3 regions of the Epibacterium sp. ABZ3_068 genome follow, and region 3 is predicted to be linked to each of the others. Evidence: riboswitches for the same ligand, from Rfam matches in the RefSeq annotation. Region 3 holds a riboswitch; each other region holds the start of a gene.
What was found. A riboswitch is a leader RNA that binds a small molecule or an ion and turns the genes downstream of it on or off. The one in region 3 is predicted to bind cobalamin.
Positions count from the first base shown of each region.

Region 1: it holds a riboswitch for cobalamin, as region 3 does, so the genes downstream of both, nrdH (glutaredoxin-like protein NrdH) here and ACXAEW_RS01150 (energy-coupling factor ABC transporter permease) in region 3, are expected to answer to the same signal.
Region 2: it holds a riboswitch for cobalamin, as region 3 does, so the genes downstream of both, ACXAEW_RS02210 (aromatic ring-hydroxylating oxygenase subunit alpha) here and ACXAEW_RS01150 (energy-coupling factor ABC transporter permease) in region 3, are expected to answer to the same signal.

Region 1 is NZ_JBSWUV010000001.1:1,817,249-1,823,035, reverse strand. It holds gene ACXAEW_RS08745 (flavin reductase family protein) at 33-521, shown strand; partial or broken gene ACXAEW_RS08740 (transposase) at 787-1,182, shown strand; cobalamin riboswitch at 1,560-1,751, shown strand; gene nrdH (glutaredoxin-like protein NrdH) at 1,837-2,061, shown strand; gene nrdI (class Ib ribonucleoside-diphosphate reductase assembly flavoprotein NrdI) at 2,063-2,491, shown strand; gene nrdE (class 1b ribonucleoside-diphosphate reductase subunit alpha) at 2,473-4,596, shown strand; gene nrdF (class 1b ribonucleoside-diphosphate reductase subunit beta) at 4,609-5,580, shown strand.
Region 2 is NZ_JBSWUV010000001.1:460,158-465,944, forward strand. It holds gene ACXAEW_RS02190 (TetR/AcrR family transcriptional regulator) at 1-157, shown strand, start outside; gene ACXAEW_RS02195 (carboxymuconolactone decarboxylase family protein) at 340-891, shown strand; gene ACXAEW_RS02200 (CobW family GTP-binding protein) at 1,070-2,185, shown strand; gene ACXAEW_RS02205 (alpha/beta fold hydrolase) at 2,160-3,050, opposite strand; cobalamin riboswitch at 3,228-3,431, shown strand; gene ACXAEW_RS02210 (aromatic ring-hydroxylating oxygenase subunit alpha) at 3,546-4,772, shown strand; gene ACXAEW_RS02215 (FAD-binding oxidoreductase) at 4,777-5,787, shown strand, end outside.
Region 3 is NZ_JBSWUV010000001.1:226,713-232,499, forward strand. It holds gene ACXAEW_RS01140 (cobyrinate a,c-diamide synthase) at 1-845, shown strand, start outside; gene cobA (uroporphyrinogen-III C-methyltransferase) at 842-1,564, shown strand; cobalamin riboswitch at 1,659-1,880, shown strand; gene ACXAEW_RS01150 (energy-coupling factor ABC transporter permease) at 1,913-2,590, shown strand; gene cobF (precorrin-6A synthase (deacetylating)) at 2,664-3,434, shown strand; gene ACXAEW_RS01160 (CYTH domain-containing protein) at 3,431-3,895, opposite strand; gene ACXAEW_RS01165 (ParA family protein) at 3,906-4,649, opposite strand; gene ACXAEW_RS01170 (CHAD domain-containing protein) at 4,646-5,787, opposite strand, start outside.

The DNA of each region.
Region 1 (5,787 bases), 1.6 Mb from region 3:
CGCATCTCCCCGACCTGTCAAAAGTATGCACAATGTATGACGTTCCCACTCCTCGCTCCATTAATCCACGTGCATTTCGCGACTGTTGCGGGCGTTTTGCAACCGGTGTGACCGTCGTCACCACGCGCACGTTGGACGGTGTACACGGCGCAACCGTCAGCGCGTTTATGTCCGTGTCTCTCGATCCGCCATTGATCGCCATTTCGCTCTCCAAGCGGTCAAAGCTGCGTGAAAAGCTTCGGGGATCTGGCCGGTTCGCCGTGAACATCCTTAGCCATGATATGCGGCAACATGCTTTGCATTTTGCAGGACAAACCTACAGTCAAATGGAAAACCTCTTTGAGGACGCGGAGGGCCTTGCCACTTTACGCGGTGCATCAGCTGTTTTAAGTGCGGATATAGCCAATGAATGGGATGCCGGGGATCATACGATTTTTCTTGGGGCTGTTACCCATTTGAGATGCGATCAAGCCGCGCGGCCATTGGTTTATCACGCCGGGGACTTTGGAGATTTTCGCTGATATTTGGCCGGGTGCCACGTTCGATCTGTGGCATATTCTATCTCGGCATCGACACCGATCTCAGGTTCCCTTTCTACGCCAATGAACAAGGCGAAAAGCTCGCTTGAGGCTGACGAAAGCCATTGTCATCTTTAAGGCGAACGGCAGCTCAGTCCTGCGGCCTGAGAATTTGTCCTCTTGTCTAGCTGCATCTACCATAAATGGCCAAGTTCAAAGCCGCACTGCGCCACGCCAGACAATGCACCCGCAGATTTCTACGTTGCATAAACAGTTTTGCCGCAACTACTCTGACCCGAACCGGGGCCCAACCGGCAAAGCTGTCTCGCGATATCGCGCCCTTAAGCTGACCTGTCAGGCCTGCCCATCCAAAGCCAAGTGCTGTCCCACCGCCGACGCACGCAAGATCACTCACGAAGAATACGAAGATGCCCGTCAGGTCGCCCGCGACATTGCCAAAACAAAGCAATATGCGATCTCGATGCGACTACGAAAGAAGGTGGAAATGCTCTTTGCCCACCTCAAACGCATCCTCGGGTTGGGGCGGCTCCGATTGCGCGGTCCATGCGGCGCAAACGATGAATTCCTCCTCGCCGCCACCGCCCAAAACCTCCGCAAACTGGCGAAGATCTTTCCTGCACCGCAGCAAACGCGCAAAGCCTGATCAGAAAGGTACTCGCGCTTTGTTTGAAACGCTATTTTCTGCGCCAGCAACACGTTGTTTTTCCACAGAATCAACTGAAAGCGAAACCCTTCGCTGCGGCCTGCGCGAACGGTTGCTTCGCCTAGAGTTGTTTACCCGTATCACATGAAGACTCTGTTGAAAGCCCTACCGTTTCGAATTCGACTAAGCCATGTGCGATGTGTCTAAAATTACGGGCTGCAATTTGGTCGAAACGATCCCAAATCAGTTTTTTGCACTCGATTGTTTCACAAGCAATGTACCCAGTTCCGTTCTCTGTGTAGCTTTGGCTGCCTTCCGGGGTTAAAAAAGAAAATGTCAACCCAAACCTATATGTTGACGGTGGCCTTCCTATATACCCAATATGGTGTTGCTTCGGTTCCTTCGATTCTACTCGAAGGCTAAGAGGGAAGCCGGTGAAAATCCGGCACTGCCCCCGCAACTGTAAGCGGTGAGCAAGGTTGAACACGCCACTGAAAGTGCTGCTTTCGGGAAGGCCAGCCAAGCATAGATCCGCGAGTCAGGAGACCTGCCGTCAGCACAAAAAAGACCACGAACGGAGGGTTCGGGGGCGTGCAATGGGTTTGTCCTGCACTGTGTCCTCGACTTTGACAACAGAAAACAGAAAGAGGACAGATGAGCATCATCGTTTATTCCAAACCCGCTTGCGTACAATGCACTGCCACAACACGTGCACTAGATGCTAAAGGCATCAGCTACGATGTAGTGGATTTGACCGAAGATACCTCCGCGCTGACCCGTGTGACTGAACTGGGCTATCGCCAAGCCCCGGTAGTGGAAGCCAACGGAGCACATTGGTCTGGCTTCCGCCCAGACATGATTGCCCGTTTGGCCTCCTAACGTGGCGGGCCGCGATCCGGCACTTGTCTATTTCTCGTCCGCTTCTGGCAACACACACCGCTTTGTGACGCGGCTCGGTTGGGTTTCTATGCGCATCGCGATAGAGCCGGAAGCGCCGCTGCCGACGGTGGATGTGCCTTTTGTTTTGGTGTGTCCGACCTATGCGGATGGACAAGGCAGAGGAGCGGTGCCCAAACCGGTGATCCGGTTTCTCAATGACCTGCGGCGGCGCAGGCACATTTGTGGCGTGATCGGTACAGGCAATCGAAACTTCGGTACGACCTACGCGCTTGCGGGCCGCATCATCTCTGAAAAATGCAACGTGCCGCTGCTCTACACTTTGGAGCTGGCAGGCACTGAAACGGATATCGCCCGCGTCACAGACGGGCTGCGAAAATTGGGGGGCAACCTATGCTCGACCGTGAGCTGAGCACTTTGGACTATCACGCTTTGAACGCGATGCTGAACCTTTATGACGGGGACGGCAAAATCCGATTTGACGCTGACCGCATGGCGGCGCGCCAGTATTTCCTGCAGCACGTCAACCAGAACACAGTGTTCTTCCACTCGTTGGAGGAAAAGCTCGGCTATCTTGTCAGCGAAGGCTACTATGAAGAGGCGGTGTTGGATCAGTACTCCAAGAGCTTCATGCGCAAGATCTGGGATGAGGCGTATGCAAAGAAGTTCCGCTTCCCGACCTTCCTTGGAGCGTTCAAGTATTACACATCCTACACGCTCAAAACCCGTGACGGGCAGCGGTTTCTAGAACGCTATGAAGACCGCGTCGTGATGACATCTCTGACATTGGCGCGTGGCGACGAAGCGCTGGCGATGTCCTTTATGGAGGAAATTCTTGAAGGCCGTTTCCAACCTGCGACACCGACTTTCCTGAACGCTGGCAAAGCCTCACGTGGGGAGTTGATTTCCTGCTTCCTACTACGGCTGGAAGACAACATGGAAAGCATCGGCCGAGGCATCAACTCGGCGCTGCAACTATCCAAGCGTGGTGGCGGTGTGGCGCTGTTGTTGACCAACATCCGCGAACACGGCGCTCCGATCAAAGGCATTGAAAATCAATCGTCTGGAGTGATCCCGGTCATGAAGCTGCTCGAAGACAGCTTCTCCTACGCCAATCAGCTCGGCGCACGTCAGGGGGCCGGTGCGGTCTATCTGAACGCCCACCACCCAGACATCATGCGCTTTCTCGATACCAAGCGTGAAAACGCAGATGAGAAAATTCGCATCAAAACCCTGTCGCTTGGCGTCGTGATCCCGGACATCACCTTTGAGTTGGCCAAGAAAAACGCGGAGATGTATCTGTTCTCTCCGCATGATGTGGAAAAGGTTTATGGCGTGCCGTTTTCCGAGATCTCGGTCACCGAGAAATATGAGGAAATGGTCGACGATAAACGCATTCGTAAATCCAAGGTGAACGCGCGCGAGTTCTTCCAGACAATCGCCGAAATCCAGTTTGAGAGTGGTTACCCTTACGTGATGTTTGAGGACACGGTGAACCGGATGAACCCGATTGCGGGCCGGATCAACATGTCCAACCTGTGTTCCGAAATCCTGCAGGTAAACGAGGCGTCTGAGTTCAATGATGATCTCAGCTATGCCAAAATGGGCAGTGATATTTCCTGTAACCTTGGCTCGCTGAACATCGCCAAAACAATGGATGGCAACGACCTTGGCCGCACCGTGGGTGCTGCGATCCGCGCGCTGACCGCGGTTTCTGAAATGTCGGCTATCGACTCTGTGCCATCTGTGCGCAAAGGCAATGATGACAGTCACGCCATTGGTCTTGGGCAGATGAATCTGCATGGCTACCTGGCTCGGGAACGGGTGCACTATGGCAGCGCTGAAGGTGTGGAATTCACGTCGGTCTATTTTGCTGCTGTGGCCTATCATGCGATCCGAACGTCCTGTGACCTTGCCAAGGAACGTGGCACAAGCTTTAAGGGCTTTGAGTGTTCCAACTATGCCTCTGGCGTGTTCTTTGACAAATACACCGACCGCGACTGGTTGCCCGAAAGCGAAACCGTCAAAATGCTGTTTGACGGTGTTGACCTTCCAACGCGGGAGGATTGGGCGGTTTTGAAAGCCGATGTGATGAAACACGGGTTGTTCAACCGCAACCTTCAAGCTGTGCCGCCGACCGGTTCGATCTCCTATATCAACAACTCGACCTCCTCGATTCACCCGATCGTGTCCAAGATCGAGATCCGTAAAGAAGGTAAGATCGGCCGCGTCTACTACCCTGCCGCCTTCATGAACAATGAGAATCTGGAATACTACCGTGACGCCTATGAGATCGGCCCCGAGGCTCTGATCGACACTTATGCGGCGGCCACCGAGCATGTGGATCAGGGCCTGTCGCTGACCTTGTTCTTCCCGGCAGAGGCCACAACCCGCGACATAAACAAAGCCCAGATCTATGCTTGGAAGAAGGGCATCAAGACCGTCTACTACGTGCGCCTGCGCCAGGAAGCCCTAGAGGGCACCGAGGTTCAGGGCTGCGTATCCTGCTCGCTGTGATCGGAGAGAAACATGAAAGACCTGACTGAGACCCAGATCACCCGCGCGATCAACTGGAACCGGATGGACGATGAGAAGGACCTAGAGGTCTGGAACCGCCTGACCGTAAACTTTTGGCTGCCGGAGAAGGTGCCGCTTTCCAACGATATCCCAAGCTGGGCGACTCTGACCGATCAGGAAAAGCAGCTTACCATCCGTGTTTTTACCGGCCTAACGCTGCTGGACACTATCCAGAACACCGTTGGTGCGCCGTCGCTGATGCCCGACGCTGTCACACCGCATGAAGAGGCTGTGTTGACCAACATCGCTTTTATGGAAGCTGTGCACGCGCGAAGCTATTCTTCGATCTTCTCGACGCTATGCTCCACTAAAGAAATCGACGAAGCCTTCCGCTGGTCCGAAGAAAATCCGCACTTGCAGGCCAAGGCGCGAACCATTCTCGACACCTACGCGCCGGGCAACGACCCACTGAAGCGCAAAATCGCCAGCGTGTTTCTGGAAAGCTTCCTATTCTACTCCGGCTTCTACCTGCCGATGTATTGGTCAAGCCGTGCCAAGCTGACCAACACCGCTGACCTTGTCCGCCTGATTATCCGCGATGAGGCTGTGCATGGCTATTACATCGGTTACAAATTCCAGCGAGGGATTGAGAAACTGGAGGAAGTAAAACAGGCAGAACTGAAAGACTATGCCTTTTCACTGATGTTTGAGCTGTACGGCATTGAAAACGAATATACCGAAGAGCTCTATGACGAGCTTGGGCTAACTGAGGACGTGAAGGTCTTCTTGCACTACAACGCAAACAAGGCCCTGCAAAACCTAGGCTTTGAGGCACTGTTCCCACCAGAAGTGTCTGAGGTGAACCCGGCGATCTTGGCGGCGCTCAGCCCGGATAGCGAGAACCATGATTTCTTCTCTGGCTCCGGCTCGTCTTATGTGATCGGCAAGGCCGTTGCGACGGAAGACGAAGACTGGGATTTCTAACGTCCAACGGCAGGCTTTGCATCGTGCGTGATTGGTACAGAGCGCTTGGCGTGCGATTGGTTGTTCAACCGGCTGTCCCACGACACGCAGACAAATCTGCTTGGCGATTGCGAAGAGGAGGTCTCTGAACTGTGCGAAGAACCACAAACCGAGTTTGTGTCGTCGTGTCGGGCGTTGCTGTGCTGCTCCTACAAGAGTGGCAGATAC
Region 2 (5,787 bases), 230 kb from region 3:
CGCGCAAAACCTGCTGCCTGCGGATTTTGAAATCGCCGACACCGCCAAAGCCCTGCTGGCGTTGGAAACCGGTCTGCGCGTCCTGGCCCGCGGCGTCTTTGGCGAAAGCGATCTGAACGCCCTGCGCCGTCAGGCCCGGAAACTGGTTCGGCGTTAAACAAACCACTCGTGCACGTTTTTAACAGCACCTCAGGCAGTTTTTGACCGATCGTTTTATTTTATCGCCCCCGGTTCTTGAACGATCGGTACAGTATGCCTATCTGCCATTTTGACCGACCGGTATAGAACTACATTCCAGCCGCGCGGTCCTGACCTTCTGTTTTGATGGAGCCCGACCTGATGTCGATCTTTGAATTGCACACAATCGAATCTGCCCCCGAAGCCGCCAAGAAAATGCTGGACGATTCCGAAAAGGCCTATGGCTTTCTGCCCAACCTCTACCGCAACATGTCCGAAGCCCCGGCTCTGCTGGAGGCCTATCTGACCCTGTCGAAAATCAATGACAAAACCAGCTTTACCGAGACCGAGCGCCAGATTGTTCTGCTCGCCAACAACCGGCTGAACGGCTGTACCTATTGCATGGCCGCTCATACGACCCTGGCCCAGATGGGGGGCGTGGCTGAGGACGTGATCACCGCATTGCGCGACGGCACCCCGATTGCGGACGCCCGGCTCGAAGCGCTGCGCCAATTCGCCATCATCATTAATGAAACCCGCGGCTATCCCAGCGACGGCGATATTTCCGCCTTTTTGGAAGCCGGTTTCACCAAAAAGCATGTGCTGGAAGTGCTGGTGGGCACCAGCCTCAAAGTGCTGTCGAACTATACCAACCACATCACCCATACGCCGCTGGATGATGCGTTTGCAGCCAATGCCTGGCGCAAGGATTGATCCCGGTCCCACCCTGACCTGATCCGACCAAACAGACCCGGCCACCCAACAGCGGCCGGGTCTTCGCTGTGCTGGGCACAGTTACCTTGCCCCCAACTCCCTTGACCCGAACATCGTTACAACATATCACTTTTTGAGCTTTCAATCCCCGTCGTCCCAGCCCCAAGCAGGAGCCCTCATGTCCGACAGCCGCCTTCCTGTTGCCCTTTTGACCGGCTTTCTTGGCGCCGGGAAATCGACCCTCCTGAACAAGGTCCTCTCGGACGCGAGCTCGGGCAAAATCGCGGTGATCGTAAATGAATTTGGCGAAGTTGGACTGGACCACGACCTGATCGAAGACAGCAGCGAAGAGGTGGTTCTGATGTCTTCAGGCTGTATCTGCTGTTCGATCCGGGGGGATCTGGCGGAAACACTGGCGGGGCTGATCACCCGGCGCGCCTCGGGTGAGCTGGACTTTGACCGCGTGGTGATCGAAACCACGGGTCTGGCCGATCCGGCCCCGGTGCGCCAGACCCTGTTGTCTGACCGCTACCTGTCGCGCGTATCCCTGCTGGACGGTGTCATTACCCTGGTGGACGCCGCCCACGGCCAATCCACGCTGGATGACCAATTCGAAGCAGTGTCACAGGTCGCTACGGCGGATCTTGTTGTGGTGACCAAAACCGATCTGGTCTCTGCAGAGCAGGCCGATGCGCTGAAAGCCCGCCTCCAGAGCCTTAATCCCACGGCGCGACTGGTTGACGTCAACGAAGTGATCCAATCCCCGCAGATGCTTTGGGGCCTGTCGGGCATGCGGCGCGGCGCGACCACGGAAAACGCGCTGGCCTGGGTGTCCCATACCGATGGTGCCGCGACCAGTGCCGATCCTCTGGCCAATCTTTCGGGCCTGTCCACGCCCGCGCCAACCCAGCATTTCTCAGCCCATGACAGCCGGATCAACACGGCTTCGATCACCTTGGACACCCCGCTGGAGGATGCGGTTTTTGACAAATGGCTCGACACGCTGGTGGCGCTCAAAGGGCGCGACCTGCTGCGTGTCAAAGGTATCGTGTTCCTCAAAGGGATGGATATTCCCTTTGTCTTTCATGGGGTTCAACACATCTTTGATGCGCCTGTGCCGCTGAAGAACTGGCCCGAAGGGGATACAACATCGCGGATCGTGGTGATTGCCCGCGACATGACAGATGCCCAGCTGCAACGCAGTTTTGACATGCTTCGCGCCACCAAGGTCGCGCCCCAGTCCGCAGTCTTTCCCGGCTGGAACGAGGTCAAGGGCGACAACTGGTCCAACTGACCGCTGGCACTGCGTTCAGATGCGTCTGTAACGCGGCTAGCACCTCTTGTGGGCGCTCCTCTACCAGAAAATGCCCGGCGTCAATTGCATGTCCCCTGGCCTTGGGAAACCAGGTCTTCCAGGCTTCAACCGGATCCATGTGATGTGCCACAACCCCTTTGCGCCCCCATAACACCAGACATTCCATGTCGCTCGTCCGGCCCAGATCCGCGCGGTCATGGTCCAGATCAACCGATGCGGCCGCCGCGTAATCTCCACACCAGGCCGCTACCACATCCGGGTTTTGCGCTGCCCGCTCATAAGCTGCCAGCGCTTCAGGATGGAACATCTCTTTCGCCCCCGACAGGCCCAGGAGGGCGGAATGCAGGAAATGAACAGGATCGCCATTGATCAGCCGCTCGGGCATGCCGCCGGGCTGCGCCAGAAACATCCAGTGGTAATAGCGTCTGGCCAGCCACGCATCCATTGTCTTCCACACATCAAGCGTTGGCAGGATGTCCAGCAACGCAACCGAGCGCACCGTTTCGGGATGATCCAGAACCATCCGATGCGCCGTACGTGCGCCGCGATCATGGGCAATCACATCAAACCGGTCATGGCCCAGCCTGGCCATCACCGCGACCTGATCCCTCGCCATCGCCCGAAAGGTAAAATCTCCATCCCGCGCCAGGGACTGGCCATACCCGCGCAGATCCGGCACGATCACCCGATGGCTACGCGCCAACGCATCTACAATCCCATGCCACATCACATGGGTCTGCGGATAACCATGCATCAGCAACAGCGGCTTACCCACGCCGCCCACCCGCGCATGGATACGGGCGGTCGACAGATCAATCTCAACCGTGTCAAACCCTGAAAACATCTCCCCCACCTCCCTGCTTTCGCTGCCCCGAAGTCTACGCCCAAGGGACGTTCGGGCAAGCCTTAAACCACAGCCGCCCAAGGGCAGAGAGATCCCTGCGCCGCGCAAACTTTACTCCGGAAGGTCTGTTTCTTTTCATATTTTGTCGCTTGTGGCGAAGTTGGATCTGCAACGCACGCTAGTTTGAGCGCGTAAGGTGCCGGTGGCTTGTGCAGAGTCGCCGGAGAATTGGGAAGCCGGTGCAACTCCGGCGCTGCCCCCGCAACGGTAAGGATGAACAGACGCGGCCACGACCACTGGGAGGAGGATCCCGGGAAGGTGCCGCATCTTGGGCCAAGGCCTCTTCCAAGTCCGGAAACCAGCCTTGCAGATATGTCAAACCGCGGGTGGCGGTGGGGGCTCCTGTGACCGAAAGCGTGCCTCCCGCGCCGTCGGACGGACCCCTGTTGCCATCTGCCCAAGCCACAACCGCCCCGCGCGGCAGGAGAGCCAGACGTGAGCAAGATCGACACATTATTGGCGCGCAGAACCCGCGGCCATGCCCTGGAACAAGCGTTTTACACAGATCCCGATGTGTTTCAGGCGGATCTTGAAAGCATTTTCTATCGCGAATGGCTGTTTGCCATCGCCGCCTGCGAATTGGAAAAACCCGGCAGCTATGTCACCCATAAGGTGGGTGCATTCCGGGTGATCCTTGTACGCGGGACCGACGGGGACATCCGCGCCTTCCACAACACCTGCCGTCACCGCGGGTCCATCCTGTGCAAAGCCGCCAAAGGCCACGCCCCCAAACTGGTCTGCCCCTACCACCAATGGACCTATGAGCTGGACGGCTCGCTTCTGTGGGCGCGCGACATGGGACCGGATTTCGACCCCAAGGCGCATGGGCTGAAGACTGTTCATTGCCGGGAACTGGCGGGCCTTGTCTATATCTGCCTGGCCGATGAGGCCCCGGATTTCGATACGTTTGCCAACCGGGCCCGCCCCTATCTGGAGCCCCACGATCTGAGCAATGCCAAGGTCGCCTTTGAAAGCACCATCGTGGAAAACGGCAACTGGAAGCTGGTCTGGGAAAACAACCGCGAGTGCTACCACTGTGGCGGCAACCACCCCGCCCTCTGCCGCACCTACCCGGATGATCCCAGCGTCACCGGCATTGGTGAAGGTGGCGAAACACCGCCAAACCTTCAGGCCCATTTTGACCGCTGCGAAACCGCCGGCCTTGCGTCAAACTTCCATATCAGCGACGATGGCCAGTTCCGCGTGGCCCGTATGCCTCTGAAAGAAGGCGCCGAAAGCTATACGATGGACGGGAAGACCGCGGTGCGCCGCTGGCTGGGGCGGGTGCCCTTTGCCGATGCCGGCGCGCTGTTGCAGTTCCATTACCCGACCACCTGGAACCACTTCCTGCCCGATCACTCTATCGTCTTCCGCGTGACCCCGATCAGTGCAACCGAAACCGAAGTGACCACCAAATGGCTGGTTCACAAAGACGCGGTGGAAGGGGCGGATTACGACCTCAAACGCCTGACCGAGGTCTGGGTTGCCACCAATGACGAAGACCGCCAGGTGGTGGAAGACAACCAGATGGGCATCAACAGCCCCGCCTATGAACCCGGCCCCTATTCCCAAATTCAGGAAAGCGGCGTCTTGCAGTTCGTGGAGTGGTATTGCGCAACCCTGGCCCGACGTGTGGCCCCTCAGACCCTTGCGGCGGAATGACGATATGACCACCCTCCCCTCCAAACCCGCCCCCACCTTCTGGCAGGACAGTGAGATGCTGGAATGTGTTTCGGTTGTGCCAGAGGTGCCCAACACCGCCAGTTTCAGCTTTCGCGCGCCCTCCGGTGCGCTCTTCTCTTATGATCCGGGCCAGTTTCTGACGCTGGAAATCCCCGCTCCCGGCCAGCCCGGCGGCGTGGTGCACCGCACCTATACGATCTCTTCGTCCCCCTCGCGCCCCCGGTCCATCACCATCACCGCCAAGGCGCAGGCCAACAGCATCGGCACCCGCTGGATGCTGGACAATCTGCAACCGGGCATGCGGATGAAGGCCATCGGCCCTGCTGGTCTTTTTACCAATGCCCAAAGCCCGTCCAAGAAGTTCCTGTTTATCTCTGCGGGTTCGGGCATCACTCCGATGATGTCCATGACCACCTGCATGTGGGATGAAGGCGGCGATCTGGACGTGGTCTTTATCAACTGCGCCAAACGCCCGTCCGAAATCATCTTCCGTGAGCGGCTTGAACATATGGCCAGCCGCACAGCTGGGCTTGATCTGAAGTTCGTGGTCGAAGAACCGGACCGCTATCGCCCCTGGACGGGGTATCAGGGGCAGTTCAATCAGCTGATGCTGGGTCTGATGGCACCGGATTACCTGGACCGCGAGGTGTATTGCTGCGGGCCAGAGCCCTTCATGCAGGCCGTGCGCGACGCCCTTGCAGGGCTTGGCTTTGACATGGAGCGCTACAACCAGGAAAGCTTTGGCGCGCCCGTTGAAACAGAGGCCGAACAGCCGCTTCTGGATGACGTGATCCCCGATGATGACACCAAGGCCGAAGTGACCTTTGCGCTCTCTGGCGTCACCGCCAAAGTCACCGAAACCGACACGATTTTGGCTGCCGCGCGCGCGTCCGGGCTTAATATCCCGTCGGGCTGCACCTTTGGCGTCTGTGGCACCTGTAAGGTCAAAAAGACCAAGGGCGAGGTCCACATGGTCCACAACGGCGGCATTTCC
Region 3 (5,787 bases):
CCAGCCCCCGGCACGAACGCCTGACGCGGCTCGGCATGGAACGTGCAGGCGTAAAAGTGCTCGGCTCCCTGCCCCGTCGTGGTGACCTAGCCCTGCCAGAACGGCATCTGGGTTTGATTCAGGCCGTTGAGCATCCGGACCTGGAAAGTGCCATCGCAGGCTACGCCAGTTTTCTGCGCTCCAACGTAGATCTGGACGCAATCAAAGCCGCAGCCCTCGCCGGCCCCGATGCCCCAGCTGCGCCGCTTCCGACACCTCCGGCCCAACGCATTGCGCTGGCACGCGATGCGGCATTTTCCTTTACCTATCCACATCTGTTGGAAGGCTGGCGACAGGCCGGCGCCGAGATCCTACCATTTTCGCCTCTGGCCAACGAAGCGCCTGCAGCAGACGCCGACCTTGTTTGGCTTCCGGGTGGCTACCCGGAACTGCATGGGGGCACGCTGGCTGCAGCAGAGATATTCCGTAAGGGCCTCCAGAAACACGCGGCATCAAAACCAGTCCATGGTGAATGCGGTGGCTATATGGCGCTTGGGGAAGCTTTGATTGACAAGGAAGGTAACCGCCACCAGATGGCCGGGCTTTTGGGGCTTGTGACCTCATACGAAAAACGCAGATTTCATCTTGGCTATCGCCGCGCTGTTTTGCAGAGTCCCATGCCGGGTTTTGCGGCCGAAACCGCATTACGCGGCCACGAGTTCCACTACTCGAGCATTCTGGACGAACCCGACGCACCTTTGGCAAATGTGTTTGACGCCGATGGCAATCCGGTGCCAGAAACCGGATCGATCAAAGGCCACGTGACCGGTACCTTCTTCCATCTGATCACCGGAGAAAAGGCATGACCGGCTTTGTCTCTTTTGTCTCTTCTGGCCCAGGCGACCCAGAACTGCTAACCGTCAAGGCCGTGAAGCGGCTTGAGGCGGCGGACGCCATCCTGTTTGACGACCTGTCTTCCGGCCCCATTCTGGGTCACGCCTCCAAGGACGCGGATCTGGTGGGCGTGGGCAAACGTGCAGGGCGCCCCTCACCGAAGCAAGACCACGTGAGCCGCCTTCTGGTGGACTACGCCAAATCCGGTGCAAATGTGGTGCGTCTCAAATCGGGAGATGCCGGAATTTTTGGCCGTCTTGAAGAAGAAATCACCGCCCTGCGCGCTGCCGGTATCGCCTTTGAAATCATACCCGGCGTCACAGCGGCGTCTGCCGCGGCAGCGGCGGCCAGCATCCCGTTAACACGACGAATGACAGCGCGTCGCCTGCAATACATCACAGGTCACAGTGCAAACGGTGCCTTGCCCGAAGAGATGAACATGGCGGCGCTGGCCGATCCGGAGGCCACAACTGTGGTCTATATGGGCAAACGCACCTTTGCGGCACTGGCTGGGCAGTTGCTGGAGCACGGGATGTCGCCCGAAACTCCAGCCCTTCTGGCAACCGGGGTCTCTACGCCCGAACAGGAGCTGCGGCGCGAAAAACTTGGCACTTTACCGGACCTTTTGCCAAAACTGGAGACACAGGCCCCGGTCCTGATCCTCTATGGTCCGCTGGCCGAAGCCCCATAAATCGCGTGTAATTTTATTACATCCATCACCCGACTTTTGTCGCAAAATTGCGCCCAACTGGCAGATTCGAGCTTGACCTTTTTCGACGTCAGATGGCAGATGAACTGGATATGGTGCCCAATTCCAACGCCAAGCGTTGTGGGCTGAAACGGGAATGAGGACGGGTGGACCCAATCGCGGCACCCAAAGCCTCAACCGCCCCCGCGACTGTGTGTGGCGAGCGGGTTTGCATCACCACTGAAGGGAACTCTTCGGGAAGGGCAAACTGCGCGCTTGAGCCACAAGTCAGGAGACCGGCCATACCACGACATAACTTGAGCCGCCGGGGATGGCGGTATGGAGAATATAATGCATATCGAACCAGGTATCGTTGATGGTGCGAAAATTGCGCTGTCTTATGTAACAGCTGCTGGCGCAGTCACCTACGCGGCAAAAGAGACTTTTGCCGATCTGAAGAAAACCAATATCGTGTCCTACGCCGTGCGTGCGCTGATCGCTACTGTGGGCGTGTTTGTGTTCTTTGAACTCTTGCCGCATTTCCCGGTTGGAGTGTCCGAAGTCCACTTTATTCTCGGCTCAACCCTGTTCCTCATCCTCGGTGCTGCTCCGGCCGCTTTTGGTCTGGCGGCGGGTCTGCTGATCCAGGGCGTGTTCTTTGCACCCATCGATCTACCGCAATACGCAATCAACCTGACAACCCTTCTTGTGCCCCTGTTTGCCCTGCACGCGCTGGCGACCCGGATCATTGCCCCGAATACCGCCTATGTTGACCTGAAGTATTCGCAGGCTCTGGCCCTGTCGACCGCATATCAGGGCGGCGTTGTTGCATGGGTGGCCTTCTGGGCTTTCTACGGTCAGGGCTTTGGTGCTGAAAACCTCGCTTCTGTCTTCTCTTTCGGTGCAGCCTATATGCTGGTTGTCCTGATCGAACCGATTGCGGATTTGGCCGTTTTGTTCGCAGCCAAATCTCTGCGTGGCCTGGAACGCGCTGGTCTGGTCACACCACGCCTGTTCAACGCAGCCTGATCGCTGCCTGACCCGTTGACCTTTTGATCGCACGGCCCCATCACAGGGGCCGTGTTTCATTTTGGAGCCCCTTATGACCGCAGCACAGTTCACGCTTTCTCTTGTTGGCATCGGAACCGGCAACCCCAAGCATCTGACCTTGCAAGCCGTTGAGGCGCTGAACGCGGTTGATCTGATCCTGATACCAAACAAAGGCGCGGGCAAAGACGATCTGGCCGCCCTGCGCCAGGCCATCTGTTCCGAAGTGATCAAGGCACCCGGCCCACAGATTGTAGAATTTGACCTGCCGGCCCGTGATGAAAAAACCCAGGATTATCGCACAAGAGTCGACGATTGGCATGACGCGATTGCTGATCTTTGGTGGCTGAATATCACGCAGCACCTACCAAAAGGCGGCTCTGTTGGCTTCCTTGTCTGGGGAGATCCTTCCCTGTATGACAGCACCATGCGGATCGCAGACCGGCTGACATCCAGGGGCAATATAGCGGTGCATGTGATCCCAGGCATCACGTCGATCCAGGCGCTGACTGCTGCGCATGTGGAACCCCTCAACCAGATCAACGAAGCTGTGACCATCACCACCGGCCGACAGCTGCGCGATCACGGCTGGCCTCCTTCGGCCGACACGCTGATCATCATGCTGGACGGGCAATGTTCCTTTCAGACTTTGCCACAGGATGGGATAACAATCTGGTGGACCGCCTATGCGGGGATGGAGAATGAAATCTCGATTGCAGGGCCGTTGTCAGAAATGTCCGAAAAAATAAAAACGACCCGTACCGAAGCACGGGCCGAGCATGGTTGGCTCATGGACATCTATTTGTTGCGCAAAGCCATGCCTTAAACAGGAAGACCGTTCACCGCCATATTCTTGTTCTTATACCGTTTGTCGTCGGTCACATCCGCGCCAAACCACTCTGGCGGCTCAAAGGCTTCTGCAGCCTCCAGAGTATCAAATTCCACCTCGATCAGAACCAACCCGTCCAGGGTGCCTTCGAACACATCCAGCTCATAGATCAGCCCATCTGCAAAAGAAGCGCTCCAGCGTATCTTTTCCACCCGCCGCCCTTCGGTTTCCGGCCAGAAGGTGTCGAACTGTTCCTGGGTGATGGCGGCCTCACGCTCGGTTCTTACGGTGCCCTCGCCGGATTTGAACGTCATCACAAACGCAGCGTTCTTCTGGCGCAGCCGCATTTCCACAGCATCAGAAGGATGAGTGATATAGCCTTGGCGTATTTCTGTCCGCTTTGCCTCGGTCAAATCGGGCAAATCCCGCACCAGAAACTTTCGTTCTATCTCTTGCATCGCGCCCTCCTCAGGTCTGCTTGTCCAGTTCCTGCCAAAGCGATCTATAGGCTTTTGCGGCCGGACGGTTGCCGGCAAATGCCAGCGTTGGCTCACGGTGCACGCCCATTTTTTCGACATCTGTGGAAAACGGCAAATGCGTCTGCATGAACTTGCCTTTGTAAGACTTGCGCATGCGTTCGATGGTGTCCGCATGCAGAGTTTTGCGCGCTTGCACCATCGAAAAGAAGGGTTTCAGCTTTTTGGCGTTCAACCCCTGTTCGTCAAAGAATTCCACCAACTGCGCAAAGGTTCGCTCTGTCAGGGTAGAGGGGATAACCGGCACCACAATGTGATCAGCCGCCTTGAACACGGCCTCGGATAAAACCGAAAGGTTCGGCGGGCAATCCAACAGGATCACATCATAGTCACCGTCAACACCCTTCAGTGCTTTCTTCAGCCGCGACCGGCTGTTTTTCATTCGGGACAGAAAAATGTCAAAATCCCGGAAGGTGAGGTTCGCCGGCAAGATATCCAGGTTTTCGTAATCGCTGCCCCGGATAGCTTTGGTAAACCGCTCCACGTCCTCAAAGAACTTCCCCTCCTTGAGTTTCTTCGAAGGTTTAACCCGGAAGTAGAAACCCGATGCCCCTTGCGGGTCCAGATCACACAACAGCGTGCGCGCTCCCGATTGCGCATAGGCATAGGCCAAGTTCACAGCCGAGGCGGTTTTTCCCACGCCACCCTTGTTGCTGTAACAAGCGATAATCTTCATGACTGCGCCCCTCTCTCATGAAATAATGTACGAAACTTCTGACGGGTTTCCGGACTGTCAAACTGTGCAAAGCTCTGCACAACACGGGCGCGTTCTTCCAATTGTCGCCCATGCAGGATGGAGATCAGCGCGCCGATGCTTTGCGCCGCCATCAAGGCGGTGCGCCCTTTCAGACGGCCGGATTCAATCAATTCCTGCAGAGATTCCTGCTGTACCGAATAATCGTTGAACAGGCCCAGGTTGTCCTGCAGCCGTTTCAGCGGTTTCACAATCGCCTTGATTTCCGCGGCGTCGAACTGAGGGGCAAAAAACTCGATCAGATACCGAAGTTTTTTGCAAGAAATCCGTAGCTCGTGCACATCCTCATCGGGTGTTGTGTCGTCGATCTTGGCCGCAGTTTTGCAGACATTGCGGTAGCGCTTCCAAATGAGCTTTTGTGCATAATCCCCAACAGCCAACCCGCCAAGCGGCCCTTGGACAACCACTCCAGGCGCTTCAAACATCGCCTGCAGATCTGCCATTTCTCGGTTATAGGCCACACTCTTCAAACGTTTGACAACGCTGGCCAGCACCGCAGCGCGATCCGCCTTAAAAGTGGCAAACATCAGGCGCAGACCTTCGTGCAAGTTTTCCGGAAGCATGTCGAAATAGAGATCCTGTTCGAGCAGGTAGACATCCAAATCCCGAAGCGGCCCGGTTGGAGCCATCAGATCAGAAAACCGTTGTTTAAGATCGGTGGTCGCGGCCTCGCCATAGACACCCTTAAAGAGGCTCAGAACGGATCTGATTTTGCGTAGGGCAACCCGGTAATCGTGCAGGAATTCTGTATCGAAATCCGCAATGGTGCCGGGCTCGTTTTGCCGGGCTACGGCAAGATAGGAGGCAATGATCCGATTGGCCGCCACAAATGCCGAGGTGTCACTGCCAAAAACCAGTTTGGGCTTGGCAACATAAGGCACGAGATCCGGGAAAAGAACCGAGACAATTTCACCCGGAGCAACTCCCGTTGCGCCAAAGTCCGACAGACCTTTTGCAACCTGTTTTTGCGCTTTCCCGTAACCACGCACCGGGGTCAGCGCCAGAAGGCTCACATTCTTCTCATCAACTGAAAAGCGAAGCTCATTCACGCGCAGGTGGG